Regions from separate parts of the Arthrobacter sp. TJ-238 genome, predicted to be linked through region 1. Evidence: predicted binding sites of a transcription regulator. Region 1 holds the regulator's gene; each other region holds the start of a gene.
The links. Region 1 encodes HrcA, which represses chaperone genes, less so after heat shock. Its sites were predicted from a motif close to TTNGCACTCGNNNNNNNCGAGTGCNAA; they were not measured.

Region 1 (9,375 bases):
TCAGCTCGTTGCCCCGCGCCTGGAGGCCGACGCCCGGGAACGAGTCCTCGATCAGACGGAGGGCCTCGTCGTTCGAACCGAGGGCCTGCACCATCTGCTCCGTCGAGTCGAAGACGAACATCCTGGTGTCCAGTCCTGCCGCATTGATGCCTGTTGAAGATTCGCTCATAGCTCGGCCGTCCGGCCTCTGATCGCCCTCATTCGAGTAGTCGTGCTCGTGTGGATGGGTGCTGCCCCTGCCGGGCGCCGCTCCCGCGGGGGGATATGCGGGCTGATCGGCGCAGGTGGCAGTAGCGCCAATGTTACGCCATGGCCCTTTTCCTCCCCTCCCGTCATCAGGAGCAGAGGCCTCTTGATTCCCGCAGGAAGTCACCTCCGGCTGTTATGTGGGGTATCCGGCACCTCGACCGAGTGACGCTCGGTTTTCATCGCGAATCGGCAACGGCTTCGTATCGATCGGGTTTCAGTCGCGCCGCGAGGAGGTTTTCGTGCGGGTACGTCCCCCCGCCCTGTGCCAAGCTGAAACCGGTCCGGCAGCGCAGACCGGCACCCGGTCCGCGCCAGCACCGACTCTCGATGTCGGTGGGCCGCGAACATTCCACATCCACCCGCGCAGCGGCGCGCCCGACGGAAGGGGGCCGGCATGAGTGAGCAGGATCCCCTGAAGAGGAGTCGCCTCGGGCTGCCCGGTATCCTCTTCGTCTCCGGCGGGGTGCTCGTCGCGAGCACGGTGTTCATCGTCCCGAACGCCGGTCTGCTCCAGGGCGCGGGGCCCAGCACGGCCATCGCCGAGCCCGTCCCGACGTCCTCCGTGGAAGGTGCCGGCCCTTCCGGTCCCCCGATCCGGACGCAGGGCGCGGCGGCCGGCCCCGCCGGGTCGGCGCAGGCGCTCCTGCCCGTGTACTGGCTCGGGGACGTCGAGGGCGACGACCGGCTGTTCCGCGAATTCCTCCCGGCTCCCGAGGGGTCCACCGGCGATCCCATTGCCGACGCGGTGCGGCTCATGACCGGGGGCACGCCCCTCGACCCCGACTACCGGTCCCCATGGCAGCAGGCCTCGAGCGTGCGCTCGGCGATCTCCACGAAGAACGTCATCACGCTCGACATCTCCGCCGACGCGTTCGCGCCACGGCTCGACGAGGACGCGGCCCGCCTGGCGCTGCAGCAGCTCGTCTTCACCGCGACCGCGGCCGCTGCCAACGCGGGCCTGATCCCGGGCGGCGAGGCGAGTTCCGTCGTCGTCCTCGTCGACGGGGCCGCGGATATCCGCGCCTTCGATGCCATCGACCTGGTGGGCGAGTGGACGCGGGACACCGAGCTTCTCGCGCCGGTCTGGATCATCGATCCCCAGCAGGACGTGGAAGCCGACACCTCCGGCCTGATCATCCACGGCACGGGCCACTCCTCCGAGGAATCCGTCGCGTGGCGCATCGACCGCAGCCTGGACGGCTCGGCGGGCGGACGCACGGGCCTCTTCCTTGACGGGTCGGTGGACATCACCCCGGAGGACGGTGCCTACTCCTTCTCCGTGACGCTGCCGGCGGGTCGGTACGAGATTACGGTGTCCGTGCCCGAGGGTGACGGGGAGGCACACGACTCCAAGAGCGTCGTGGTCAGGTAGGGCGGTGACTACCAGCGGCCGAGCAGGTGGTTCAGCAGGACGAGGGCAGCCGGCCCGGCCGACGACGACCGCAGGACATGGGGTCCCAGGCGAGCCGTGTGCGCTCCGGCGTCCCGGAGCTTGCCGAGCTCGGCGTCGCTGATGCCGCCCTCGGGCCCCACGACGACGGCCGTGGAGGACGGCTCGTCGAGTCCGCCGGAGAGGCGCAGCGCCGACACCCGGTCCGCCAGGGAGGCCCCCGCGTCCTCGTGGAGCACGACCAGCCGGTCCACCGACGCCGCCCAGGCGGCGAGCCCGGAGGTGTCCAGCACACCGTGCACATCGGGGACGAACGAGCGGCGGGACTGCTTGGCGGCCGCGCCGACGAGCGATACCCACTTCTGCCGGCCCTTCTCGGCCTTGTCGCCTCGCCACCGGACGATGCTGCGCTCCGCGTGCCAGGGCACGACGCCGTCGACGCCGAGTTCGGTGGCCGCCTCGACGGCCTGCTCGTCGCGGCTGCCCTTGGCCAGGGCCTGCACGAGCACGAGGCGATGCCGCGGCGCCGGATCCTGTCCCGCCGTCTCGACACGGAGCTCGACCGTACCCGTCCCGACCGCGGCGATCACGCCACCGATCCGGTAGCCGGCGCCGTCGGAGACATCGATGCGCTCCCCCGCGACGAGCCGGCGCACGGTCGCGGCGTGGCGCCCCTCGTCACCGCCGAGGACGAAGGCTGCACCGGGCTCGGCCGACCGGACCTGGTCGGCCGGCCCGAAGAAGAGGGGTCTCGTCATGCTCAGCGGTTCCCGAGGCGCTCCCGGAGGCGAGCGAACACGCCGGAGCCGCTGCTGGCGAGCTGCCCGTCCGTGTACTCCTCGCCGCGCAGTTCCGCGAGCCGGCGCAGGAGCTCCTCCTGCTGGTGGTCGATGTTGCGCGGGGTCTCGACGTTGAGGTGGACGCGGAGATCCCCCCTGCCCTGGCCGCGGAGGTGCGTGACGCCGAGGCCCCGCAGTGTCACGATCTCCCCGGCCTGCGTCCCGGGCTTGATCACGAGCTCCTGGTCGCCGTCGTAGGTGTCGAGGTGCACGCTGGTCCCGAGCGCGGCCGCCGTCATGGGGACGCTGAGGGTCACGTGCAGATCGTCGCCATCGCGGAGGAAGGTCGAATCGGTGTTGACGCGGATCTCCACGTAGAGGTCGCCCTGCGGCCCGCCGGCGATGCCGGCCTCGCCCTGTCCTGCGAGCTGGATGCGCGTGCCCGTGCCGACGCCGGCGGGGACCTTGATGGTCAGGGTGCGGCGCGCCCGGATGCGGCCCTCACCGCTGCATTCGTGGCAGGGGCTCGGGATCACGGTGCCGTAGCCCTGGCAGGTGCCGCAGGGCGCGCTCGTCATGACCTGGCCGAGGATGGACCGCACGGCGCGCTGGACCTGGCCGGAACCGCCGCAGATGTCGCAGGTGCGCACGGACGTGCCGGGCTGGCAGCAGCTGCCGTCGCACGTGGGGCACACCTCCGCGGTGTCCACCTCGATCTTCTTGTTGGCGCCGAACACGGCGTCCTTCAGGTCGATCCGCACATTGATCAGGGCGTCCTGCCCCCGGCGGGTCCTGGTCGGGGCGCCGGCCTGCTGGCCGCCCCCGCCGAAGAAGGTCTCGAAGATGTCCTGGAACGCGAACCCGGAGCCCGAGTAGCCGGCGCCGTAGCCGTTGTCCGTGCCGTTCTCGTTGCCCGTGGTGTCGTAGACCCGGCGCTTCTGGGGGTCCGAGAGCACCTCGTAGGCGTGCGTGACGCGCTTGAAGTCCTCCGCGGCGTCCTCCCCGGTGTTCACGTCCGGGTGGAGCTTGCGCGCCAGCTTGCGGTACGCCTTCTTGATCTCCTCGCCGGTCGCACCCTGCGCCACACCGAGGACCTCATAGTGATTACTCACTCGTGCACATCACTTCCTGTTGGAGACTGCTGTCTGCTGCTCGCCGTTGCCGGCGGAAATTGTCTGGCTGCCCCGGAGGGCACTCGCCTACTCCTCGAGGATCCTCGAGAGGTAGCGGGCGACGGCGCGCACGGCGGCCATCGTCGTCGGGTAGTCCATGCGGGTGGGTCCGAGGACCCCGAGCTTCGCACCGGCGTCCGGTCCGTAGCCCGTCGCGACGACGGAGGCCCCCGACAGGCCGCCGTACGGGTTCTCGCTCCCGATCCTCACCGAGATGCCGCGGGCGTCGTACTCCATCTCGGACAGGAGCCTCAGCATCACCACCTGCTCTTCGAGCGCCTCGAGCACGGGGCCGATACTCAGGGGGAAGTCGCCGGTGGAGCGGGCGAGGTTCGCCGTGCCCGCCAGCAGGATCCGGTCGTCGCGGCCGAGCCCTGCGAGCTGTTCGAGTGCCCTGATGATCGTACCCCCGTGCGCCCTCAGCGCGGGGGGCAACTGCGACAGGGCGACCCCGAGCTCGGCGGGCAGCGCCGCGAGCTTCATGCCGGACACCGCGGAGAGGATGCGCTGCCTGAGGTCCGCGAGCTCGGCCTCCTGGATCGCGGCGGGCGTCCGCACGATGCGCTGCTGCACGGTGCCGTTGCTCGCGATGAGGACCACGAGGATCTGCTGCGGCGCGAGGAGCACGAACTCGATGTGCCTCACGGACGCTCCCCCGACCCGGGGGAACTGCACGACGGCGACCTGGTTCGTGAGCTGCGCGAGCAGACGCACGGTGCGGTCCATGACGTCGTCGAGGTCTTCCGCGCCCTCGAGGAGCGTCTGGATGGCCTTCTTCTCGGGGGCCGAGAGCGGCTTCACCTCGGAGATACGGTCGACGAACAGGCGGTAGCCCTTGTCCGTGGGGATGCGGCCCGAGCTGGTGTGGGGGGCCGCGATGAGGCCCTCCTCCTCGAGGACGGCCATGTCGTTGCGGATCGTGGCGGACGAGACGCCCAGCCCGTGGCGGTCGACGAGGGCCTTGGAGCCGACGGGCTCCCGGGAATGGACGTAGTCCTCGACGATGGCCCGGAGCACCTCCAGGCGTCGTGGTTCACTCATTCCTGTGTCACCTCCGGGTCTGTTCCCTTCCCTCACGAGCGCGGCGGGCGCGTGGTTCCGAGCGGTTAGCACTCGACACGCCCAAGTGCCAAGTCTAGTACGTCCGCAGCGATTGTTAGCATTGGGACCCGGGCCGCGGCACACCGCCGGCGCCCTTACCGGAAGGGCAGGCTCGGCATGGACTACGGCTGGGGAGCACAGGACATCGCGGCTCCCAGGCGGGTCGCCCTGCCCGACGTCCCGGTCGAGAAGGACATGGTCCTGGAGGACGTGCAGAGCGGTTTCGTCGGTGCTGTGGTCCGCGTCGAGAAGTCCGGCGGGTTGCACGTCATGGTGCTCGAGGACCGGCGTGGGAAGAAGCGCACCTTCCGGCTCGGCCACGGATTCCTCCTGGACGGCGCGCCCGTGCACGTCGTCGCGCCCGTGACGCGCGCCGCGCCGGCCTCCACCCGCACCGCCTCCGGTTCCGTCCGGGTCGACGGGGCCCGCGCGCGGACGGCGCGCGCCAGCCGGATCTGGGTCGAGGGCAAGCACGACGCCGAGCTGGTCGAGAAGGTCTGGGGCGACGACCTCCGGCTCGAGGGCATCGTCGTGGAACCGCTGCACGGCGTCGACGACCTCGAGGGGGCCGTGCGGGCGTTCGGGCCGGGACCGCAGCGCCGGCTCGGGATCCTCGTCGACCACCTGCTGCCGCAGACCAAGGAATGGCGCATCGCGCAGCAGGCCATGACCGTGCCCGGCGCCCGCGACCACGTCCTGATCGTGGGCCACCCCTACGTGGACGTCTGGCAGGCCGTGAAGCCGGCGGCTCTCGGACTCGACGCCTGGCCCGTGGTGCCGCGCCACCAGGACTGGAAGACGGGCATCCTCGCCGGTCTCGGCTGGCCGCACCACGATCAGGCCGCCGTCGCGCACGGGTGGAAGCGGATCCTCGCGGGCGTCAGCACGTACGCCGACCTGGAGCCGTCGCTGCTGGGCCGTGTCGAGGAGGTCATCGACTTCCTGACCGCTCCGCCCGGGACCACGTGAGCCGGACGGCCCGGGCCACCACGTATCCTTGGAGCACACTCCGGGGGAGAGTTTCCACCAGTTACCAAAGGAATCGAAGTTGTCCAACACCGCCGACCACCAGCACCACGGCCGGAACGAATCCCGCCCCGCGTTCGAGGGGATCCCGGCCACCGCACTCCCCCTGACGGCGTCGGAGGACCGGCAGTACGCCACGCTGGCACACTTCGGCGGGATCCTGGGCTTCATCCCCTCCCTGCTGATCTACCTCATCTTCAAGGACCGTGGCCCGTTCACCGCGCAGGAGTCCAAGGAGGCGCTGAACTTCACGCTTCCGCCGACGGCCCTGGCCCTCGTGGCATGGCTCCTGTCGCTCGTCCCGGACATCGGGGGCGTCTTCGCCGTCGTCAACGCGCTCATCTGGGTCGTCATCACGATCTTCTCGGTCAATGCGGGCATCCACGTCAACCGGGGGCGGCCGTACCGGTACGCCCTGAACCTGCGCCTGATCCGCTGAGCGGACGTCAGTCCGGCAGCAGTCGCCGCACGACGGCGTCCGCGAGCAGCCTGCCGTCGAGGGTCAGGACCACGCGGCCCGCGAACGCGGCGGCCGGGTCCACGAGTCCGTCGGCGATCAGCCCCGCGACGGCCCTGCGCCCCGGCGTCGTCAGCGACTCCGTGGGTAGCCCCTCGCGCAGCCGCACGCGCAGCATGACGTCCTCGACGTAGCGGTCCTCCGCGGACAGCACCTCGCGCCCCGCAGCAGGTGAGCGGCCGACACCGAGCGCCTCCGCGTAGGGTCGCGGGTGCTTGACGTTCCACCAGCGGGTGCCGCCGACATGGGAGTGCGCGCCCGGACCGGCCCCCCACCAGTCGCTGCCGCGCCAGTAGGCCAGATTGTGCCGGCACTCGTCCGCGGGGGTCCGCGCCCAGTTGCTCACCTCGTACCAGTGGAGGCCGGCGGCCGTGAGCATCTCCTCGGCGAGGGCGTACTTGTCAGCGTGGTCGTCGTCGTCGATGGGCGGCACCTGGCCGCGCCGGATCCGCGAGGCGAGCCGTGTTCCGTCCTCGATGATGAGGGCGTAGGCGGAGATGTGGTCGGGACCGTAGGACAGCGCGGTGGCGAGCGACGTGCGCCAGTCCTCGAGCGACTCCCCCGGCGTGCCGTAGATCAGATCGAGGCTGACGCTGAGGCCGGCCTCGCGCGCCCACTGCACGGCCTGCGGCACGCGCTCGGGTGAGTGCGTGCGGTCGAGCACCGCGAGGACGTGCGGGACGGCCGACTGCATGCCGAAGGACACCCGGGTGAACCCGGCGTCGCGCAGGATCCGCAGCGATTCGGGGGTGACGGAGTCGGGATTGGCCTCGGTGGTGACCTCGGCGTCCGGAGCCAGCCCCCACGTGGCACGCGCCGCACGGAGGATCGAGGCGAGGTCGTCGGCGGGGAGCAGCGTCGGGGTCCCGCCGCCGAAGAAGACGGTGGAGAGGGGGCGGGCCGGTACCCCGGAGGACTCGAGGACTCGGGCCCCGAGGGCGATCTCCTCGAGCACCGATCCCGCGTAGGCGTCCTGCGACGCTCCGCCGCCGAGCTCGGTGGCCGTGTACGTGTTGAAGTCGCAGTAGCCGCAGCGGACGGCGCAGAAGGGGATGTGCACGTACAGGCAGAAGGCACGCTCGAGCGCTCCGTCCGCCGCCGCGGGCGGCAGGAGGCCGTCGTCGGGTGCCGGCAGGCCGAGCGGCAGGGCGCTAGGCATGCCGGCGGGTCCCCTGGTAACCGATCCGCGTCACTTCTTCGCTTTGTCCTTCGACTCGTCGGAGGACAGGGCTGCGATGAAGGCTTCCTGGGGGACCTCGACGCGGCCCACCATCTTCATGCGCTTCTTGCCCTCCTTCTGCTTCTCGAGGAGCTTGCGCTTGCGGGTGATGTCTCCGCCGTAGCACTTTGCCAGGACGTCCTTGCGGATGGCCCTGATGCTCTCGCGCGCGATGATCCGCGCCCCGATGGCGGCCTGGATGGGCACCTCGAACTGCTGGCGCGGGATGAGCTCGCGCAGCTTGCCCGTCATCATCACGCCGTACGCGTAGGCCTTGTCCCGGTGGGTGATGGCACTGAAGGCGTCCACCTGCTCGCCCTGCAGGAGGATGTCCACCTTGACGAGGTCGGCCACCTGGTCGCCGTCGGCTTTCCAGTCGAGGGAGCCGTAGCCGCGGGTCTTCGACTTCAGGAGGTCGAAGAAGTCGAAGACGATCTCCGCGAGGGGCAGCCGGTAGCGGATCTCGACGCGGTCCTCGGACAGGTAGTCCATGCCGCCGAGCACGCCGCGGCGTTGCTGGCACAGCTCCATGATGGCGCCGATGAACTCCGACGGCGCGAGGATGGTCGCGGATACCATCGGTTCGCGCACCTCTGCGATCTTGCCCACCGGGTACTCGCTCGGGTTGGTGACCCTGAGGGCACGCTTGTCCTCGAGGGTCACCTCGTACTCGACGTTGGGCGCCGTGGAGATCAGGTCGAGGTTGTACTCCCGCTCGAGGCGCTCGCGCGTGATCTCGAGGTGCAGCAGTCCCAGGAAGCCGACACGGAAACCGAACCCGAGCGCTGCGGACGTCTCCGGCTCGTACACCAGGGCGGCGTCGTTCAGGGTGAACTTGTCCAGGGCGTCGCGCAGCACGGGGTAGTCCGTACCGTCGAGGGGGTAGAGCCCGGAGAAGACCATCGGCTTGGGGTCCTGGTAGCCGCCGAGCGACTCCGCGGCCGGCTTGGCGAGATTGGTGACGGTGTCGCCGACCTTCGACTGGCGGACGTCCTTGACGCCGGTGATGAGGTAGCCCACCTCGCCCACGCCCAGGCCCTTGGACGGCGTCGGCTCGGGAGAGCTGACACCGATCTCGAGCAGCTCATGACTTGCCCGGGTGGACATCATCTGGATGCGCTCGCGGGGGCTCAGCTTGCCGTCGACGACCCTCACGTAGGTGACGACGCCGCGGTAGGTGTCGTAGACGGAGTCGAAGATCATGGCGCGGGCGGGTGCGTCAGGATTCCCGGTGGGGGCGGGGAGGTCGCGGACGATCTTGTCCATGAGCACCTCGACGCCCATGCCGGTCTTGCCGGACACCCTCAGCACGTCCTCCGGTTCGCCGCCGATCAGGCTCGCCAGTTCCGCGGCATACTTCTCGGGCTGGGCGGCCGGCAGGTCGATCTTGTTCAGCACGGGGATGATCGTGAGGTTGTTCTCCATCGCGAGGTACAGGTTCGCGAGTGTCTGGGCCTCGATACCCTGCGCCGCGTCGACGAGCAGGATCGCGCCTTCACAGGCCGCGAGGGAGCGGGAGACCTCATAGGTGAAGTCGACGTGCCCCGGCGTGTCGATCATGTTCAGCGCGTAGGCGGTGCCGTCGACCTCCCACGGCAGGCGCACGGCCTGGGACTTGATGGTGATGCCGCGCTCGCGCTCGATATCCATCCGGTCGAGGTACTGCGCCTTCATGTCCCGCTGCTCCACGGCTCCGGTGAGCTGGAGCATGCGGTCCGCCAGCGTGGACTTCCCGTGATCGATGTGGGCGATGATGCAGAAATTCCTGATGATCGCCGGATCGGTGGCGGCGGGCACCGGCGCGGTGCGGGCCATGGGTGACACGTAGGTTCCTCACTGTTACGGGACAGGGCCGGCGTGCAGTCCGCAGCCGGGCCGTCGTCGACGGTGGCCGGGCTGGTCCGCGCCGTTTCACTCCCCTT
Region 2 (9,375 bases), on a different contig from region 1:
AGTCCCACATAGGCGTGGCGGAGCCGCCCCGAGGGCTGGGTGGCGGTGATCTTCATGGAGCGCGCCCGGAGGTGGCCCGTTCCCGCGCCGAGCCCCTCCCACGCGCTCTCGGCCACGCCGATCGTGGAGTCGCTCTGCTTCCAGTTGCCGAGGGTGATCAGGGCCGAGCCGCGCTGGCGCAGCCTCGCCCTGAGGCGGGCCCATTCGGTGGGGGCGAGGTGTTCCGGTGAGCGGGTCAGGACGATCGAGACGACGTCCACGAGTGCCGCCGTGACCGTGAGCCACTGAGGCCCGGGATCGGGGACCAGGATGAGGCGTTCGAGGTTGATCCCGAAACCCTGCGCCGCCTCCACGCTGAAGTCCGGCATACCGACCACGCTGCACCACGCGCCGGTCGCGGAAGGACCGGCGAGCAGGGCCATGGCGAGGAAGGTCGAGTTCCGGACGGTGTAGGAGCCGCCGGACTGGAGGCCCCCGCCGGGCAGGATCCGCGCGAGGGCAGGGACCGTGGGCAGTAGGCGGGAATCGAGCTTGCGGGCCTGCATGCTGTTGATGCGGGCCTGGAGGCCGAGGGTGACATCCGCCGTGGACGCTCCCCGGCGGTCGGCGGGGTTCGGGTGGTGTGTGTCCTCGGAGTCGGGGGAAGGCTCATCCCATGCGAGGGAATGGCCGGCGGCTGGAGGTGTCACTCCCTAATATTCGAATACGTGTTCGATTAAGTCAATCGGCGTGTCGGCGCAGGAAACCGCCTCTCCTGTGGTATTGAGAACGCCCAATCAGGACCCGATGCCGGTGTGCCCTTCGCCCGTGCGAAGTCCTCCGGCAGCTCCAGGAGATCGGGCAGTCCGCGGAGATCGGGCGGCTGGGCAGCCCGGAGGAATCCACCTCAGGCGTCGGTCTCCTTGCGCGCGGTGTCGCGCTCCTTGACCCGTGCGGCCTCAGCGCGGACCGCGGCCTGCGTGGACCTCTCGGCGACCAGCCAGGCGGGCGGATCCTGCAGCAGGGCGGTGATCTGCTCGCTCGTCAGGGGGTCGGTGATCCCGCCGCGGGCCAGCCCGCTGATGGAGATGCCGAGCTTCTGGGCGACGACGGGGCGTGGGTGCGGGCCGGTGCGGCGCAACTCGGCGAGCCACTCGGGCGGGGTCTGCTGCAGCTCGTTGAACTCCGCACGCGTCAGCTCGGTCTCCTGGAAGCCCTGGGGGGCGGCGGGCAGGTAGATGCCCAGTTTCTTTGCCGCGGTGGCGGGCTTCAGGGTCTGGGGGGTCTTCGGGGGATTCATGGTCCCAGCTTAACGGCCACGTCCGCGGCGGAGGGGCAGGCGCTACTGTGAGGAGGTGCCCGCCGACCAGCCCCGAATCCTGTCCGTCGGCTTCGTCCCGGGTGTCACGCCGGGCAAGTGGGTGGCCCGGTGGCGCGAGCGGCATCCGGAGATCCCCCTGGAGCTCCACCAGCACGACGACGCCCTGGCGGCGCTCCGGGACGCCTCCGACGACGTCGTCTTCGTGCGGTTGCCCGTGGACCGCACCGGGCTCCACCTGATCCCCCTCTACGAGGAACAGCCCGTGGCCGTCATGTCGCGGGAGAACGAGCTCTCGCTCTACGAGGACGTGCCGCTCGAGGAGCTCGAGGGGGAGACCCTGCTCGACGTCGTCGGGTGCGGTGGCCCGAGGACGGCAGTGGAGGTGGCGGCCTCGGGTGCCGGCGTCGTGGTCCTGCCGATGTCCCTGGCCCGCCTGTACGCGCGGAAGGACGCCGTGCACCGGCCCGTCCCCGGCCTGCCCGTCACCACGATCGGCATCGCCTGGCGGATGGAGGACGAGTCCGACGACGTCGAGGAGTTCATCGGCATCGTCCGCGGACGGACGGCCCAGAGCTCGCGGCAGCCCTCGCAGCGCGAGGCACCGAAGAAGAGCGCGTCGCAGAAGGCGGCAGCGAAGAAGGCCGCGGCCGGGAAACAGCAGCCGGCGAAGCAGCAGGGGAAGCAGCAGGGGAAACCGGCCCGCCCGTCCGGCACGCGGGGCAAGCGGCGCTGACGTCCCATGCCGAAGCGGCGGTGCAGAAGGGACCTTCCTCGGTGGGTGCATCTTCTCCGGCCGCACCGTGGGCCGTTCGCTCGCGGCGCTGCTGCAGCGCCGGGCCGACGGGTCGTACCGGACGTCGTGGACCTCTCAGGCCTGGGCCGGCTGCCCGTTGCTGGCCATCGTGCCGCCGTCCACGGGGAGCACCACGCCGGTGATGAAGCGCGCGTCGTCGCTCGCGAGGAAGGTGATGGCGGCGGCGACCTCCTCCGGCAGGCCGCCGCGCCCGAGCGCGATGCGCGCGGCGAACTCGTCGGAGAGCTCGTGCGGCTCGCCGTCATCGCTCGTGAGGTCCGTCCAGATGAAACCGGGGGCGACGGCGTTGACCCGCACGCCGTCCTTGCCGTGGTCCAGGGCGACCGCGCGGGTGAAGTTGCTGACCCCGCCCTTGGCCGCGTTGTAGGCGCTCATGCGCCAGTCCGCGGCCAGGCCGGAGACGGAGGAGACGTTGACGATGCACCCCTTGCTCTCCACCAGGTACTCCAGGGCCGCCTTCGTCCCGTAGAACACGCCGGAGAGGTCGGTGTCGATGACGCGGTGCCAGTCCTCGACGGTCGTGTCCTGGACGGTGCCCTGGGTGATGGTGCCCGCATTGTTGACGAGGACATCGAGGCGGCCGTACCGCTGCACGGTCTCCTGCACCATGACGGCCACCTGCCCGTAGTCGGCCGAATCGGCGGCCACCGCCGTCGCCTGCGCGTCGGGCAGGGACGCGACGACGGCGTCGATCTTGTCCGCGACGGAATCCGTCAGGACCACCCGGGCCCCCTCGGCGACGAAGCGCCGGGCCGTCGCCTCGCCGATGCCCGAGCCGGCGCCGGTCACGATGACGACCTTCCCGTCGAACCTCTGCTGCATGACCGCGCCGCCTGGTCCGGGGTCCATTGCCATGCTCCTCTCGTTCCCTCCACCGTGGCATCGGGCCCATGCTCCCGCAACAACCGCAGGTGCTCCCCGCAGGAGCGCCGGACCTGCTAGCGGTCCTGCCGGCGGGTGCGGGGGGCTACCGGCACCCGGACACGAGATCGAGCCTGTCGATGACGGTGGCCGTGACGGCGTCGGGCGTGCCGGTGTTCTCGATCCGGGCGCCCTGCTCGTCCGGCTGCAGGGGCTCGAGGGTGCTGACCTGGGAGGGCAGGAGTGATTCCGGCATGAAATGGCCGCTGCGGGTCTTCATGCGCTCGAGGATCAGGCCGGTGTCGCCGAGCAGGTGCACGAACCTGACGCTGCCCTCGGCCTGCAGGAGGATGTCCCGGTAGGAGCGCCGCAGGGCCGAGCAGGTCACCACGGTGCTGCGGCCCGCACGGGCCTGGGCGGTCATCCAGTCCCGCAGGGAGCCCAGCCATGGCCAGCGGTCCTCGTCGGTGAGCGGCGTCCCGGAGCTCATCTTCGCGATGTTGGCTGTCGGGTGGAATTCGTCGGCCTCGGCGAAGGTCCAGTCGAGCTGCTCGGCGAGGCGCGTGGCGATGGTCGTCTTGCCCGATCCGGAGATCCCCATGACGACCACGTGGCAGGGACGTGCTTCCATGTGCGGTGTCCTTCTCTGGTGGCGGGACGGGCGCGGGAACCCCACCCCGGACGCGGGAAGGGAGGCACCAGTCGGTGCCTCCCTTCCTATCAGACGAAGGATGCCGTGCGTCAGACGGTCGCGTTCTCCGTGCCGACGGGCGTGACGACCTCGGCGGTCGGCTCCATGTTCTCGGCGTCGACCATCCAGGCGTACTGCTCGAGCTTCGCGATGAATCCGTGCAGCAGGTCCGCCGTCGTGGGGTCCTCCTCGTCGATCTGGTCGTGGACGTCGCGCATGGTGTTCACGGTGGCGTTCAGCATGTTGACCACGAGGCCCACGGTGTCCTTGGTGGAGACGAGCCCGGCCGGGAACGGCTGGATCTTGGTGCCCTCGGCGACGGCGACGCTGCGGCCGTCGGGCACGGCGTGCAGGGCGCGCATGCGCTCCGCCATCTCGTCGGCGAAGGCACGGGCGTCGTCGATGATCTCGTCCAGCTGCAGGTGGAGGTCGCGGAAGTTCTTGCCGACCACGTTCCAGTGGGCCTGCTTGCCCTGCAGGTGCAGTTCGATGAGGTCGACCAGGACGGCTTGCATGTTGTCCGTGAGGGTGGGTGAAGCCTTCATGAATCCTCCAGTGCTAGATTTCCTGCTCCGGGCGGGTTCCGGACACGCCGATTCCCGCCGTGTGGACTCCTTTCACCCTAGACCTGCGCGTTGGTCAATTCCAACCGATCTGCCTACGCTAAGGGGACTTATGGTCAGCCGTGCTCGGCCCCTGTACAGGGGCAGCGACGGCGCCGGAGTCTCTACGAGGAGGAACCTTTTGGCTTCAGTGCAGGAATCTATCGACGTAGCAGTACCGGTCAGCACGGCGTACAACCAGTGGACCCAGTTCGAGAGCTTCCCCCAGTTCATGGGAGGGGTCGAGTCCATCACGCAGACCTCGGACACACGGACACATTGGGTGACGAGCATCGGCGGGGTCCGGCGCGAGTTCGACGCCGAGATCACCGAGCAGCACCCGGACGAGCGCGTGGCCTGGAAGAGCACCGACGGCGAGTCCCACGCCGGCGTGGTGACCTTCCACCGCCTGGACGCGAACACGACGCGGCTCATGGTGCAGATCGACTGGCACCCCGAGACCTTCACGGAGAAGATCGGCGCCGTGGTGAACGCCGACTCCGCCCAGGTGAAGGGCGACCTCAAGAGGTTCAAGCAGTTCATCGAGAAGAGCGGTGGGGAGACCGGCGCCTGGCGCGGGAATGTCGACGCCCCGCCGACAGGTGGCGGGGACGCCGCGCCGGCGAACGATGCGCTGCCCGACACGTCCACGAACGACCCCGATTCGGGAGGGCCGCGCGTCGGCTGACGCACGTGCCCGAGGACGAGGCGGATCCCTGCGGGGGTCCGCCTCGTCCGCGTCCTAGGGGATCTCGCCGACCTCCACCGACGCGATCGCCTCGGTGGCCAGCTGTGACAGTTCGGGCGAGAGGGGGGAGCTCTTCGCCGCGTCCGCGGCCGCGGCCTGCCCCTCCGTACTGACCGCGTAGGTGCCGAAGGCGCGGACGACCTCGGCCGTCGCCTCGTTCTCGTAGCGCGAGCAGTACACGTGGTAGGAGACGAGGACCAGCGGGTAGACGCCGGGGGCAGTGGTGGCCCGGTCGAGGTCGAGTGCGATGTCGTAGTCCGCGCGGCCGGGGACGCGGCTCGCGAGGTCGACGGCGGCCGCGGCCGCTTCGGGGCCTGCCGGGACGTGGGCGTCGCCGACCTTCAGGGACACGCGGCCGAGGGGATCCCCGACGGCGGAATCGTCCGCGTAGGTCACGGCTCCCGCGGTGGCTGCCACGGTACTGACCACGCCGGCGTTGCCCTTGGCGTTCTCGTTCCCTAGTGCGGACGGCCAGGAGCCGTCGGGCTCCTCGGTCCAGATCTCCGGCACCACGGCATGCAGGTAGTCCGTGAAGTTCTCGGTGGTGCCGGAGTCGTCGGACCGGCTGACCGCCGAGACGGGCAGCGCGGGGAGGTCCACGTCCGGGTTCTGGGCCGCGATGGCGGGATCGTCCCACGTCGTGATGTCTCCCCGGAAGATCCGCGCCACGGTGGCGGCGTCGAGCTCCAGTTCCGTGATGCCGGGCAGATTGAACGCGATGCTGATCGGGGAGATGTACGCGGGGATGTTGAAGGCACCGCCCGGCCCGCAGGCCTGTGTCGACTCGGCGAGCTCCTCGTCACTGAGGTACGCGTCCGAGCCGGCGAACCCCACGGCCCCGGCGAGCAGCGCACCGCGTCCCGCGCCGGAGCCGTCGGGCGAGTACTGCACCTGCGCGCGCGGGTGGAGGGTGGTGAATCCCGAGCGCCAGGCGTCCATGGCCGGTCCCTGGGCCGAGGATCCCGCGGCGGTCACGGCGCCCTGCAGGCTCGTGTCCCCGCGCTGGGCCGCCGCTTCCTGCTCCGGGCCCAGCGGGTAGTCGGAGCCGCAGGCCGTGAGACCGAGGACGACGGCGAGGGACAGCGACAGGGGTGCACGGGTTCTCACCTCCGCCACGTTACAGGTGGCGAAAAGGTGAACCCAAGATGGACATCAGGTGGACGGGGTGTTCGGTCCCCGGATCAGCCGCGGCGCAGGCGGTAGCCGTCGCCCCGGTGCACGAGCCGGCGGCCACCACCGTCATTCAGCTGGATCCACACCACGGACGCGTCGTCGGTCCTCATGTCCAGGACTCCGCGGAGCTGCGTCCCCGCCGCGTGCTGGAGCGTGACGTGCTCGCCGCGCTTGAAGCCCGACCAGTCCTGCAGGTCGGCATCACTGGCAGGGGGGAGGGGGGTGTCCATGGCGGGCCTTTCGCAGGGGTACGGGACTCCCACGCTAGCCACGCCTCCTGAACGCGGCATGAACGTGCGCTGAAGACTGTGGTGTTCCTCACACTTTCCTGATCAGAGAGTGCGCCAGTCCCCGCTGGTGAGGTGCGATCCGGCCTGCGGGCCCATCAGGAGCATGCCGCCGTCGACGACGAACGACGCGCCGTTGACGTAGCTGGAGGCGCCGGATGCGAGGAAGGCGACGACGTCGGCGATCTCCTCGGGCGCTCCCGGCCGGCCCACGGGGATGCCCGGGCGGTCCATGGTGCGGGGATCCTGGTCCGCCGACGCATTCATGGGGGTGTTGATCTCTCCGGGCAGGACGGCGTTCGCCGTGATGCCGCGGTCGGCCAGTTCGAGCGCGATGGTGCGGATCAGCCCGCCGAGGCCGTGCTTCGAGGCGTCGTAGGCCGCCGAGCCGACGCGCGGCTGCTCCTGGTGGACGCTGGTGACGGCGATGATGCGCCCACCCTTGCCGCCATCGATCATGTGCCGGGCTGCGCGCTGGATGCAGACGAACGCGCCGTCGAGGTTGGCGCCCATGGTGCCGCGCCAGGTGTCCCAGTCGGTCTCCATGAACATGGTGCCGCCGTTGACGCCCGCGTTGTTGATGAAGACGTCGAGGCCGCCGAGCTCCTGGGCGAGCTGATCGACGACATCGCCGCACGCCGGGGCGTCCGTGGTATCGAGCTGCGCGACGGCGGACCGGACGCCCTTCTCCCGGACGAGACGCGCGGTCTCCTCGGCACCTTCCTGGTCGGAGTGCCAGGTGATGCCGACGTCGCAGCCGGCCGCTGCGAGGGCGACGGCCGTGGCCCGGCCGATGCCGGAATCGGAGCCTGTGACGATTGCTTTGCTGGGTGTGAAGTCCATGACCCCATCCTTCGTGCCCGGCGCGTACCCCCGCAAGAGGGCTCACGACGAAGTACCCCCGGGCGGGAAGCCCGGGGGTACTGGTATGGGTGCCGGTCGGGGGTACTCGCGGCGGGGGTCAGGACTCGACGGCGCCCTGGGTGCCGGAGTCCGAGTCCTGGACGGCGCCGGCGTGGAGCGGGGTCGACGCCTCTCCGCTGACGATCTCGATCTTGCGCGGCTTGGCGCGCTCGCTGACGGGGATCATCACGCTCAGGACACCGTTCTCGTACCGGGCGGAGATGCCCTCGGTGTCGACGCCCTGGCCCAGGCTGAGCTGGCGGAGGAACGAGCCGCTCTCGCGCTCGCGGGTCAGCCATTTGACACCCTCGGCGCTGCGCAGGGTGCGCTCCGCGCGGATGGTCAGGAGCTGGCCGTCCACGTCGATGTCGACCGAACCGGGATCGATGCCCGGAAGATCCGCGGCAAGGACATAGTGGTCCTTCTCGCGGTAGAGGTCCATCGGCATGAGGCGGAGTCCGGGACGGCTCTCGAGGAGGGCGCCGGCAACGCGGTCCAGCTCGCGGAATGGATCGAACTTCATGGCCACTGGAAACAACTCCTTCGCGTATGCCACCGGTGGGTGGATTCCTGGAGTTGAGCGTCCTTCGCTCAACTACGAAAATATTAGCACTCGACCCCTATGAGTGCTAAGCCCCGGTCCGTTCGCCCAGAACGAACACGCGGTCCGCCAATGCAGAAGGCCCGCACCGACGAGTCGGTACGGGCCTTCTGTGGTGCTGTCTCCAGCTGATCCCCGTGCCTGCGCGGGGCCTCGATCCCCGGGCCTTCCGCGTGTGAAGCGGATGCTCTACCAGACTGAGCTACACAGGCAATTGGTTCTCCAACAGCTTAGGGCATCCGGGCGCCGCGCCAAATTCCCCTGCGACGCCTTTCCGGCTCCCGGGCACGTCGGTGATCGTGCTGGTCAACCGTCCGCGGCCTCAGTAGCCTGAAGGAAAGCCTGCTGATCATCCGGCACGCCGGGACGGCGACGACGAAGGGACGCACCATGGACAACCAGGACATCCTCCAGCGCATCCAGGCACTCGTGCAGGAGGAGCACGAGCTCCGCGAGCAGCCACAGGACGCCGGCGCCGCCGAGGCCCACCAGGACCACGCCGCGCGCCTGAAGAAGGTGGAGGAGGACCTCGACCAGTGCTGGGACCTGCTCCGCCAGCGCCGCGCGAAGGCCGATGCGGGAGAGGACCCCGCCGAGGCCGACGCCCGTCCCATCAGCCAGGTGGAGGGGTACCGCCAGTAATGGCGCTGCCGGTGGTGCTGTTCGACGTCAACGGCACCCTCTCGGACATGGATCCCCTGTCCCAGCATTTCAAGGAGATCGGCGCGCCTCCGCAGCTGGCCGCGCTCTGGTTCGCCTCGGTGCTCCGGGATGGTTTCGCGCTCACCGCAGCCGGGCGGAACCCTGCGTTCAAGGAGGTCGCCGAGGGTGCACTGCGGGCGGTCCTCACGGACGAGATCCTCAACCGGGACCTCGACGACGCGGTCGCCCACATCCTGTCGTCGCTGCAGGGGCTCGCGGTGCACCCGGACGTGGTGGAGGGCATCCGTACCCTGGCTTCCGCAGGCTTCGGCGTCGCAGCGCTGACCAACGGCGCGACGGCGACGGCGGAGGCACTCCTGGACCGGGCCGGTGTCCGGGATCAGGTCCTCGCCGTCCTGTCGGTCGAGGACGCGCCGCGCTGGAAGCCCGCGCCCGAGTCCTACGCCTTCGCCCTCGGTGCCCTGCAGCGGGAGGCGGGCGACGTCGTGCTCGTCGCCGTCCATCCCTGGGACATCGACGGTGCTGCGCGTGCCGGGCTCCGGACCGCCTGGCTGAACCGCGACGGCTCGCCCTATCCCTCCGCCATGGCGGCACCCGATCACGAAGTACCCTCGATCACCGAGCTGCCCGGCGTCCTGCGGGCCTGAGGGCCGACGGCCACCCATCGCACGGTGGCCGTCGCCGAATCCCCCACGACCGGCCTGCACGCCTGCGGCCGCGATTCCCACCAGG
Region 3 (9,375 bases), on a different contig from region 1:
CCCGCGAACTGGCGAACGGAGCCATGCGCATCGTCGCGCTCGGAGGCATCGGTGAGATCGGCAGAAACATGACCGTCTTCGAGTTCGACGGCAAACTGCTGATCGTGGACTGCGGTGTCCTGTTCCCCGAGGAACACCAGCCCGGCATCAACGTCATCCTCCCCGACTTCTCCTACATCCGCGACCGCCTCGACGACGTCGTCGCCGTCGTCCTCACGCACGGCCACGAAGACCACATCGGCGGTGTCCCGTACCTCCTCAAGGAGCGCGCGGACATCCCCCTGGTCGGCTCGCGGCTCACGCTCGCCTTCATCGAGGCCAAGCTCAAGGAACACCGCATCACCCCGAAGACCGTGCAGGTCAAGGAGGGCGACCGCCGGACCATGGGTGGCTTCGACCTCGAGTTCGTCGCCGTGAACCACTCCATCCCCGACAGCCTCGCCGTCGCCATCCGCACCGCGGCCGGCATGGTGCTGCACACGGGCGATTTCAAGATGGACCAGTTCCCCCTGGACCGCCGCATCACGGACCTCAGCGCCTTCGCGCGGCTCGGCGAGGAGGGCGTGGACCTGTTCCTCACCGACTCCACGAACGCGGACGTCCCAGGCTTCACCACCTCCGAGAAGGACCTCGCGCCGGCCATCGACGCCGTGTTCCGCACCGCGCCGCGCCGCATCATCGTGTCGAGCTTCGCGAGCCACATCCACCGCATCCAGCAGATCATCGACACCGCGCACCAGCACCGCCGCAAGGTGGCGTTCGTGGGCCGCTCGATGGTGCGCAACATGACCATCGCCGCGGATCTCGGGTACCTCAACATCCCGCAGGGCCTGCTCGTCGACTTCAAGAAGCTCGAGCGCAGCGACGACCACAAGGTGGTCCTCATCTGCACGGGGTCACAGGGCGAGCCCATGGCGGCGCTCTCGCGCATGGCCAACAAGGACCACGCCATCCGTATCAGCGAGGGCGACACGGTCCTGCTGGCCAGCTCGCTCATCCCGGGCAACGAGAATGCCATCTACGGCATCATCAACGCCCTGACCGAGATCGGCGCCAACGTGGTCCACAAGGGCAACGCCAAGGTGCATGTCTCCGGCCACGCGAGCGCCGGTGAGCTCGCCTACTGCTACAACATCGTCAAGCCCCGCAACGTCATGCCGGTGCACGGCGAATGGCGCCACCTGCGCGCCAACTCGGAGATCGCCGTCGCCACCGGTGTCGATCCCCGCAACGTCGTCATCGCGCAGGACGGCGTGACCGTGGACCTCGCCCGCGGACGGGCCACCATCTCGGGCAAGGTCGAGGCCGGCCTGGTGTTCGTCGACGGCGACAGCGTCGGCGGGATCACCGAGGAGGACCTCGTGGAGCGCCGCCGCCTCGCCGAGGAGGGCGTGGTCACGGTCCTCGCCATCATCGACCCGGACAACGGGGACATCGTCGAGGCGCCGGAGTTCTTCACCAAGGGCTTCTCCTGCTCCGACGAGGACCTCGACAAGGCGGGTGCCGCCGTCGAGAAGGCACTCCGCGACGCCGCGTCCAACCGCCAGGGCGGTCGCCGCCAGGACCCGGAGGACATCATCGAGCGGGCCACGGCGAACTGGATGCGCCGGTTCTACAACCGCCAGCCGGTCGTCACGGCGATCGTCGTCGACGCCTGATCCCATCCTGACGGGCTCCACGCCCGGCAGCACGACGAAGCCCCGGCACTCGAAGGAGTGGCCGGGGCTTCGTCGTCGCGCCCGGGAGACAGTCGCTCCCACACTCGTGCTCGCCAGGTGGACGGGTACGGCGCTCCTGTCGAGGGCCTGCTCCCGGGATCGGCGCCGGGCCGCGCCGGCGTGTCCGGGCTCAGTGCGAGGCGTCCCTCCGGACGGGACGTGCGGGAAGGATCTCCGCCCGCACGAGCGAACGGTCGTAGGCGATCCTGCCCTCGTTCTCGAGGATCAGATCCTCCGAGAGCTCGAGGCCCGTGCGCTTGTCGCGCTCGGCCCGGTACACCCTGTTGTGCCGGTACACCTCGCCGTCCTGCTCGTAGAAGTAGGCGTCCCGCTCCCGGATGTGGAACTTGGTCGGGAGTTCGCGGTCCGCACGCAGTTCGCCCCGCAGATGGTCCTCCGTGGTCCAGGTGCGGAACTGGAACGTGTACGGCGTGCGGTTCTCGACGCGGTAGTCGAGGTAGTTGAAGGCGATCGATGTACCCGTGCCCCACGGGATCTGCCGGTTGAAGTCCGGGAACAGATCCAGCCCGTTGTGGTGGTGGTGCTCGACGACGGTCAGGGGACTGTGCAGCACCATCCAGTGAAGCAGGTTGGTGAACTGGCACATCCCGCCTCCCATGCCCCGCGTCGGCTTCCCGTTGCTGATGGTGAGCCCCTCACGGTAGCCCTCGTTCGCTGAGCAGCGGCCCGCGAGGCTCCAGAAGGAGAAGCATTCGCCGGGCGCGATCACGATGCCGTCGATCTTCGGCGCCGTCAGTCCGAGGCTGACCGCCTTGTTGTCCTGCAGTTCCGTCTCGACGTTCCCGAGCCGACGCCGGATCAGGGAGTTGTGCCGGTACACGGTCACCGGCAGGTTCTCCTGCGTCCTGGTCCTGGCGAAGCGGTCCCTCCGCCGCAGGTTCCGAAGATGGCGCAGGAGGATCATCCGCTCCATCGCGATGCGGTAGGTGAGCGGCGAGATCTCGCCGAAGAGTCGTCGTGCCATGTCATTCCCCAGGTCCTAGCCGTACGAGGAAATGCTACGTGGTCGGGGGCGGCCTTGGGTGCACCGGGGAGGAACACAGAAGCACCCCGGCTCCTCGAGGAACCGGGGTGCTTCTGTCTCAGTGCTCAGTGGCCCTGGGCCGAGGGATCCTCGGCCGGGAGGTCCTAGTGCGAGTGGCCGTGGCCCTCTTCGCCGTCGGACTCCTCGGGCTTCTCGACCACGAGGGTCTCGGTGGTCAGCACCAGCGCCGCGATCGACGCAGCGTTCCGCAGGGCCGAGCGCGTCACCTTCACGGGGTCGATGATGCCGGCGTCCACGAGGTTCTCGTACTCACCGGTCGCGGCGTTGAAGCCGTGGCCGTCCTCGAGGTCGGAGACCTTCGCGACGACGACATAGCCCTCGTGCCCGGCGTTCTCGGCGATCCAGCGCAGCGGCTGGGCGAGCGCGCGACGTACGAGACCGACGGCGGTGGCCGCGTCGCCCTCGAGTGCCAGGACGTCGGGGTCGGTGTCGAGCGCCTTGCCGGCGTGGACCAGCGCGGAACCGCCGCCGGCCACGATGCCCTCTTCGAGAGCGGCACGCGTGGAGGAGACTGCATCCTCGATGCGGTGCTTCTTCTCCTTGAGCTCCACCTCGGTGGCAGCGCCGACCTTGATGACGCCGATACCGCCGGCGAGCTTCGCGAGCCGCTCCTGGAGCTTCTCACGATCCCAGTCGGAGTCGGTGCGCTCCACCTCGGCGCGGATCTGCGCCACGCGGTCGGCGACGTCGGACTCGCTGCCGGTGCCGTCGACGATCGTGGTGGCGTCCTTGGTCACGGTGATGCGGCGCGCGGAACCGAGCACCTCGAGGCCCACCTGGTCCAGCTTGAGGCCGAGGTCCGGCGAGACGACCTGCGCACCCGTGAGGGTGGCGATGTCCTGCATCATGGCCTTGCGGCGGTCACCGAAGCCCGGGGCCTTGACGGCGACGACGTTCAGGGTGCCGCGGATCTTGTTGACCACCAGCGTGGAGAGCGCTTCGCCCTCGATGTCCTCGGCGATGATGAACAGCGGCTTGCCGGCCTGGAGGGCCTTCTCGAGCAGCGGCAGGAATTCCTGCAGCGAGGAGATCTTGCCGGAGTTGATGAGGATGAGCGCGTCCTCGAGGACGGCTTCCTGGCGCTCGGCGTCGGTCACGAAGTACGGCGAGAGGTAGCCCTTGTCGAACTGCATGCCCTCGGTGAGGACGAGCTCGGTCTGCGTGGTGGAGGACTCCTCGATGGTGATCACACCATCCTTGCCGACCTTGTCGAACGCCTCGGCGAGGAGGTCCCCGACCTCGGTGCTCTGCGCGGAGATGGAGGCCACGTTGGCGGTCTGCTGGCCGACGACCTCGCGGGCGTTCTCGAGCAGGCGCTTGGCGACGGCCTCGACCGCCACCTCGATGCCGTGCTTGAGCTGTCCCGGGGCTGCACCGGCGGCCACGTTGCGGAGGCCTTCCTTGACGAGTGCCTGGGCCAGGACCGTGGCGGTGGTGGTTCCGTCACCGGCGACGTCGTTGGTCTTGGTGGCGACCTCCTTGGCCAGCTGGGCGCCGAGGTTCTCGTACGGGTCGTCGAGCTCGATCTCGCGGGCGATCGTGACGCCGTCGTTCGTGATGGTGGGGGCGCCCCACTTCTTGTCGAGCACCACATTGCGTCCGCGGGGGCCGAGCGTCACCTTGACGGTGTTCGCGAGCTTGTCCACGCCGGCTTCGAGGGCACGGCGGGCGGCGTCGTTGAATTCCAACTGCTTTGCCACTGGTGGTTCCTTTCAGGCTTGGCGAGGAAAAGCCCCGGCCGCTACGGGCCGGGGCTTCTCCTCAAGGGGTACTACTTGACGACGACAGCGAGGACGTCGCGGGCGGAGAGCACCAGGTACTCGGTGCCGCCGTGCTTCACTTCGGTTCCGCCGTACTTCGAGTAGATGACGATGTCGCCCTCGGCGACATCGACGGGCACGCGGTTGCCGTTGTCGTCGACGCGACCCGGTCCGACTGCCACGACTTCGCCCTCCTGGGGCTTCTCCTTGGCCGTGTCCGGGATGACGAGGCCGGAAGCAGTGGTCTGCTCGGCTTCGAGGGGGCGGACAACGATGCGATCCTCAAGGGGCTTAATAGAGACCGACACTCGGGCTCTCCTTTGCGTTCGATACCAATGGATTGGGGGCCGTCGGGTTGGGCGTGAACCGTCGTCGCGGTGCCGGCGAACGCTTCCCTCGGGATTAGCACCCGCGGTGAGCGAGTGCCAAGTCCGACTGTATGCAAGGGCTGGCACTCGGTCAAGGCGAGTGCCAGCGTTGACGAGCACGGGACGGGCGGGCGGACGGACCACGACGCATTAGGACATACTCCGGTTGCGTAATTCCCCTCCGGACCTCTACATTCAGAAGGAGTAAGGCACCCCTTACTTCGACGACATCTTCACGACGTCCGGTTCGTCCGGCCCTTCCCCCTACGGAGTCCACCCATGGCACACGTGCGCCTCGCCGTCCTTTCCGCAGCCGCTGCGGCCACCCTCGCCCTCACGGCGTGCGGTGGTTCCTCCGAGGCTGCCGGCGAGCCCTCGGCCGCCTCGACCGTCTCCGTCGAGCACGCGCAGGGCACCACCGAGGTGCCGGTGGACCCTGAGACGGTGTTCACCTTCGACCTGGGCGCCCTCGACACCCTGGACGCCCTCGGGGTCGACGTCGCCGGCGTTCCGCAGGGGACCCTGCCGGCCCAGCTCTCGGCCTACGAGGGGGGCGACACCACGAACATCGGGTCCATGAAGGAGCCGGACTTCGAAGCGATCGCCGCCGCCGCCCCGGACCTCATCATCATCTCGGGCCGCGTCGCCGACTCCTACGACGAGCTCGCGGAGATCGCGCCGACCATCGACCTCAGCGTCGACGCGTCGGACCCGATCGCGAGCTTCACGGAGCACACCGAATCGCTCGGCCGCATCTTCGGCACGGAGGACGAGGTCGCCGACCGGCTGGCGGCACTCGACGCCAGGATCTCCGAGACGAGGGACGCCGCGGCGTCCGCGGGGAACGGCCTGGTCCTGATGACCAGCGCGGGCGAGGTCACCGCCTACGGCGCCGGATCGCGGTTCGGCCTGATCCACGACGTGCTGGGCGTGAAGCCTGCCGCCGAGGTGAAGAGCGAGGGCACGCACGGCGAGGCCGTCTCCTTCGAGTACATCGCCGAGGTCGACCCGGCCCACCTCTTCGTGATCGACCGTGACGCCGCCGTCGGCGAGGCCGGGGCCGCGGGCTCCGCGGTCCTCGACAACGAGCTCGTGAACGGCACGGAGGCGGCGAAGAACGACGACGTCACCTACCTCGACTCCGCGAGCTGGTACCTCATCGGGTACGGGTTGAACAACCTCGACGCCATGGTCTCCGCCGTCAACGAGGCCGTCGCGGCCTGACCCGCTCCGCCGCTCCCGCGGCGGGCGCCCCATGGCAGCACTCTCCCTCCGGCCGCAGCGGCCGGCACAGCAGCGCGGTTCCGCCCGTTCCCTGTCCCTCGTGGCAGCCGGCGGAGCCGTGCTGCTGCTTGCCCTCGTCAGCCTGTTCGTGGGCGTCTCGGCCGTCTCCCCCGGCGATCTGCTCGCGGGTGACGCCAGCGTGTGGCAGACGTTCCTCGTGAGCCGGGTGCCGCGCACCCTGGCGGTCCTCCTGGCGGGCGTGGCGCTCGGCGTCGCCGGCTTCATCCTGCAGCTCATGGCCCGCAACAGGTTCGTGGAGCCCTCCACGGTCGGCACCGTGGAGTCGGCCACCGCCGGCATCCTCGTGGCGACGCTGCTGCTGCCCGCCGCGCCGGTCGTGGCGAAGATGGGGATCGCCGCGCTCTTCGCCGTGGCCGGGACGGCGCTCTTCCTCTCGGTCCTGCGCCGGATCCCCCTGCGCAACACACTGATCGTCCCGCTCGTGGGCATCATGCTCGGCGGCGTCATCGCGGCCGTGACGACGTTCTTCGCCTACCGCTTCGACCTGCTGCAGACGCTCAACACGTGGATGATCGGCGATTTCTCCGGGCTCGTCCGCGGGCGCTACGAACTGCTCTGGCTCGTGGCCGTCCTCGCCGTCGTGGGCTACGTGTCCGCCGACCGGTTCACCGTGGCCGGCATGGGCGAGGAGTTCACCACCAACCTCGGCCTGGGCTACCGGCGCACCATGAACCTCGGCCTCGTCCTGGTGAGCCTCATCAGCGCCGTCGTCGTCGTGGTCGTGGGCGCCGTCCCCTTCCTCGGGCTGATCGTGCCCAACCTCGTGTCCCTGTTCATCGGCGACAACGTGCGCCGCGCCGTGCCGTGGATCGCCCTGTTCGGAGCCGGGTTCCTCCTGGCGTGCGACATCCTGGGCAGGGTCATCCGCTTCCCCTACGAGGTGCCCGTCGGTGTGATCGTCTCCGTGGTCGGCAGCGCCCTGTTCATCACCCTGCTCGTACGGAGGACCGCCGGTGCGCGCTAGGACCAGCCCTCTGCCCACCGCCGTCGTGCAGTCCGGCCGGAAACCGCTCACCGCACTGCCGGCCGGCGTATGGCTCGCGGTGCTCGGCGCCGCCGCCGTCGTGCTCGTCGCGGCGTTCCTGCTCGTCGACGTCCAGGGCAACCTCGACTACGTGCTGCCGCGGCGGCTGAACCGCGTCGGGGCGATGGTGCTGGTCGCCGTCGCCGTCGGGGTGTCCACCGTGCTGTTCCAGACCGTCACCGGCAACCGGATCCTGACGCCGTCCATCATGGGGCTGGACGCGCTCTACGTGCTCATCCAGACCGTCCTGGCGTTCGCCCTCGGCGCCTCGACCCTCCTCACCCTCGGGGCGCCGATCCGCTTCGGGGTCGAGGTCACCCTCATGGTCGGCTTCTCCTGGCTGCTGTACCGGTGGCTCTTCACCGGCGGCGGTCGGAGCCTGCACCTGCTGCTGCTGGTCGGCATCGTGTTCGGCGTCTTCTTCCGCGGCGTCTCCTCGCTGCTCCAGCGCCTCATGGACCCGAGCGAGTACATCATCCTGCAGGACCTGTTCTTCGCGAGCTTCAACCGGGTGGATCCGACGCTGCTGCTGATCTCCGCCGTCACCGTCGCCGGACTGTGCGTGCCGGCCTGGCGGCTGCGCCACCGCCTCGACGTCCTGGCCCTCGGACGCGACACAGCGATCGGGCTCGGCGTGGACCACCGGCGCACCGTGACGCTGGTCCTCGTGATCTGCTCGGTGCTCGTCGCCGTGTCCACCGCCCTCGTGGGACCCGCGACCTTCTTCGGCCTGCTCGTCTCGGCCCTCGCCTACCAGCTGTGCGCCTCCTTCCGGCATGCCGTCGTGCTGCCCGTCGCCGTCCTGCTCGGCGTGATCGCCCTCGTGGGCGGTCAACTCGTCCTCGAGCAGGTCTTCGCGTTCGACACCGCCCTCAGTATCGTCATCGAGTTCACCGGCGGCCTCGTCTTCCTCGCCCTCCTCCTGAAAGGCCGTATCCGGTGATCACCGTCAGCCACGCCACCAAGCGCTACGGGACCGCCACCGTGGTGGACGACGTCAGCTGCACCATCCCGGGCGGCGTCACCTCGATCATCGGCCCCAACGGCGCAGGTAAGTCCACCCTGCTGTCCATGATGAGCAGGCTCCTCCCGCTCGATGCCGGCCGCGTGGAGGTGGACGGGCTGGACGTCGGCACGACACCGGGACGGGACCTCGCCCGCACCCTGTCGATCCTCCGGCAGGAGAACCAGTTGACGGTCCGGCTCTCCGTGCGCGACCTCGTCGGGTTCGGCCGGTTCCCCCACTCCAACGGCCGACCCACGGCAGCGGACCGGGAGCACATAGAGCGCGCCCTCGACTACCTCGACCTGACCGACCTGGCGGACCGGTTCGTCGACGAGCTCTCCGGCGGGCAACGCCAGCGCGCGTTCATCGCCATGGTCCTCGCGCAGGACACCGACCACATCCTGCTCGACGAGCCGCTCAACAACCTGGACATGAAGCACTCCGTGGACATGATGCGCCTGCTCCGCCGCCTCGCCGACGACCTCGGGAAGACCGTGGTGCTCGTGATCCACGACATCAACTTCGCGTCCTGCTACTCGGACACGATCCTCGCGATGCGCGACGGCGCCCTGATCCACCAGGGCACCCCGGAGCAGATCATGACCCCGGAGGTGCTCCACCGCGTGTACGACGTCGAGATCCAGGTGGAGCAGATCCGCGGCAACAGGATCGGCGTGTACTTCGCCTAGGCTGGCAGCATGGCTTCGGAGAACATCGCGGATATCCTGACCCCCGAGGGCTGGGAGCTGCTGAACTCGCTCGGGCCCTACACCGAAGCCGACAGCCTGCGGCTCACCGGGCAGTTGCGGAAGGCCGGGCACTCCCCCGAAGCGGTCGCGGCAGCCCTCACGCAGTCACGGCTCCGGGCGAAGGCGTCCGCGAAGTTCGGGCCGTTCGCCGAGCACATGGTCTTCACTGCGACCGGCCTCGAGCAGGCCACGCGCCTGACCGTCGCGGCGCGCCACGCGCAGCGCTTCGTCGACGCCGGGCTCGTGAAGATCGCCGACCTCGGCTGCGGGCTCGGTGCGGACAGCATGGCTCTGGCCACGCTCGACCGCGACGTCACCGCCGTCGAGCTCGACGAGACCACCGCCGCGGCCGCCACCATGAACCTGCTGCCCTTCCCGA

Region 2: a site for HrcA is predicted at 7,986-8,012, ahead of AC4D2O_RS02430 (Hsp20/alpha crystallin family protein). Genes of this name have one in related genera too.
Region 3: a site for HrcA is predicted at 4,993-5,019, ahead of groES (co-chaperone GroES). Genes of this name have one in related genera too.

The regions. Positions count from the first base shown of each region.
Region 1 covers NZ_JBZCNH010000006.1:307,028-316,402, reverse strand. The annotation lists gene AC4D2O_RS14985 (PhoH family protein) at 1-169, opposite strand, end outside; gene AC4D2O_RS14980 (GerMN domain-containing protein) at 644-1,621, shown strand; gene AC4D2O_RS14975 (16S rRNA (uracil(1498)-N(3))-methyltransferase) at 1,630-2,397, opposite strand; gene dnaJ (molecular chaperone DnaJ) at 2,400-3,530, opposite strand; gene hrcA (heat-inducible transcriptional repressor HrcA) at 3,618-4,631, opposite strand; gene AC4D2O_RS14960 (DUF3097 family protein) at 4,809-5,660, shown strand; gene AC4D2O_RS14955 (DUF4870 domain-containing protein) at 5,740-6,156, shown strand; gene hemW (radical SAM family heme chaperone HemW) at 6,164-7,393, opposite strand; gene lepA (translation elongation factor 4) at 7,424-9,277, opposite strand.
Region 2 covers NZ_JBZCNH010000001.1:503,389-512,763, reverse strand. The annotation lists gene imuA' (DnaE2-dependent mutagenesis accessory factor ImuA') at 1-689, opposite strand, end outside; gene AC4D2O_RS02475 (DUF5997 family protein) at 887-1,279, opposite strand; gene AC4D2O_RS02470 (LysR substrate-binding domain-containing protein) at 1,335-2,033, shown strand; gene budC (meso-2,3-butanediol dehydrogenase) at 2,169-2,963, opposite strand; gene AC4D2O_RS02460 (gluconokinase) at 3,082-3,606, opposite strand; gene AC4D2O_RS02455 (Dps family protein) at 3,717-4,211, opposite strand; gene AC4D2O_RS02450 (SRPBCC family protein) at 4,420-4,956, shown strand; gene pstS (phosphate ABC transporter substrate-binding protein PstS) at 5,011-6,123, opposite strand; gene AC4D2O_RS02440 (hypothetical protein) at 6,198-6,419, opposite strand; gene AC4D2O_RS02435 (SDR family oxidoreductase) at 6,522-7,319, opposite strand; gene AC4D2O_RS02430 (Hsp20/alpha crystallin family protein) at 7,438-7,902, opposite strand; tRNA gene AC4D2O_RS02425 (tRNA-Val) at 8,119-8,192, opposite strand; gene AC4D2O_RS02420 (DUF2630 family protein) at 8,371-8,622, shown strand; gene AC4D2O_RS02415 (haloacid dehalogenase type II) at 8,622-9,290, shown strand.
Region 3 covers NZ_JBZCNH010000005.1:349,708-359,082, forward strand. The annotation lists gene AC4D2O_RS13165 (ribonuclease J) at 24-1,658, shown strand; gene AC4D2O_RS13170 (VanW family protein) at 1,849-2,703, opposite strand; gene groL (chaperonin GroEL) at 2,868-4,484, opposite strand; gene groES (co-chaperone GroES) at 4,556-4,852, opposite strand; gene AC4D2O_RS13185 (siderophore ABC transporter substrate-binding protein) at 5,192-6,136, shown strand; gene AC4D2O_RS13190 (ABC transporter permease) at 6,168-7,181, shown strand; gene AC4D2O_RS13195 (iron chelate uptake ABC transporter family permease subunit) at 7,171-8,184, shown strand; gene AC4D2O_RS13200 (iron ABC transporter ATP-binding protein) at 8,181-8,936, shown strand; gene AC4D2O_RS13205 (class I SAM-dependent methyltransferase) at 8,946-9,375, shown strand, end outside.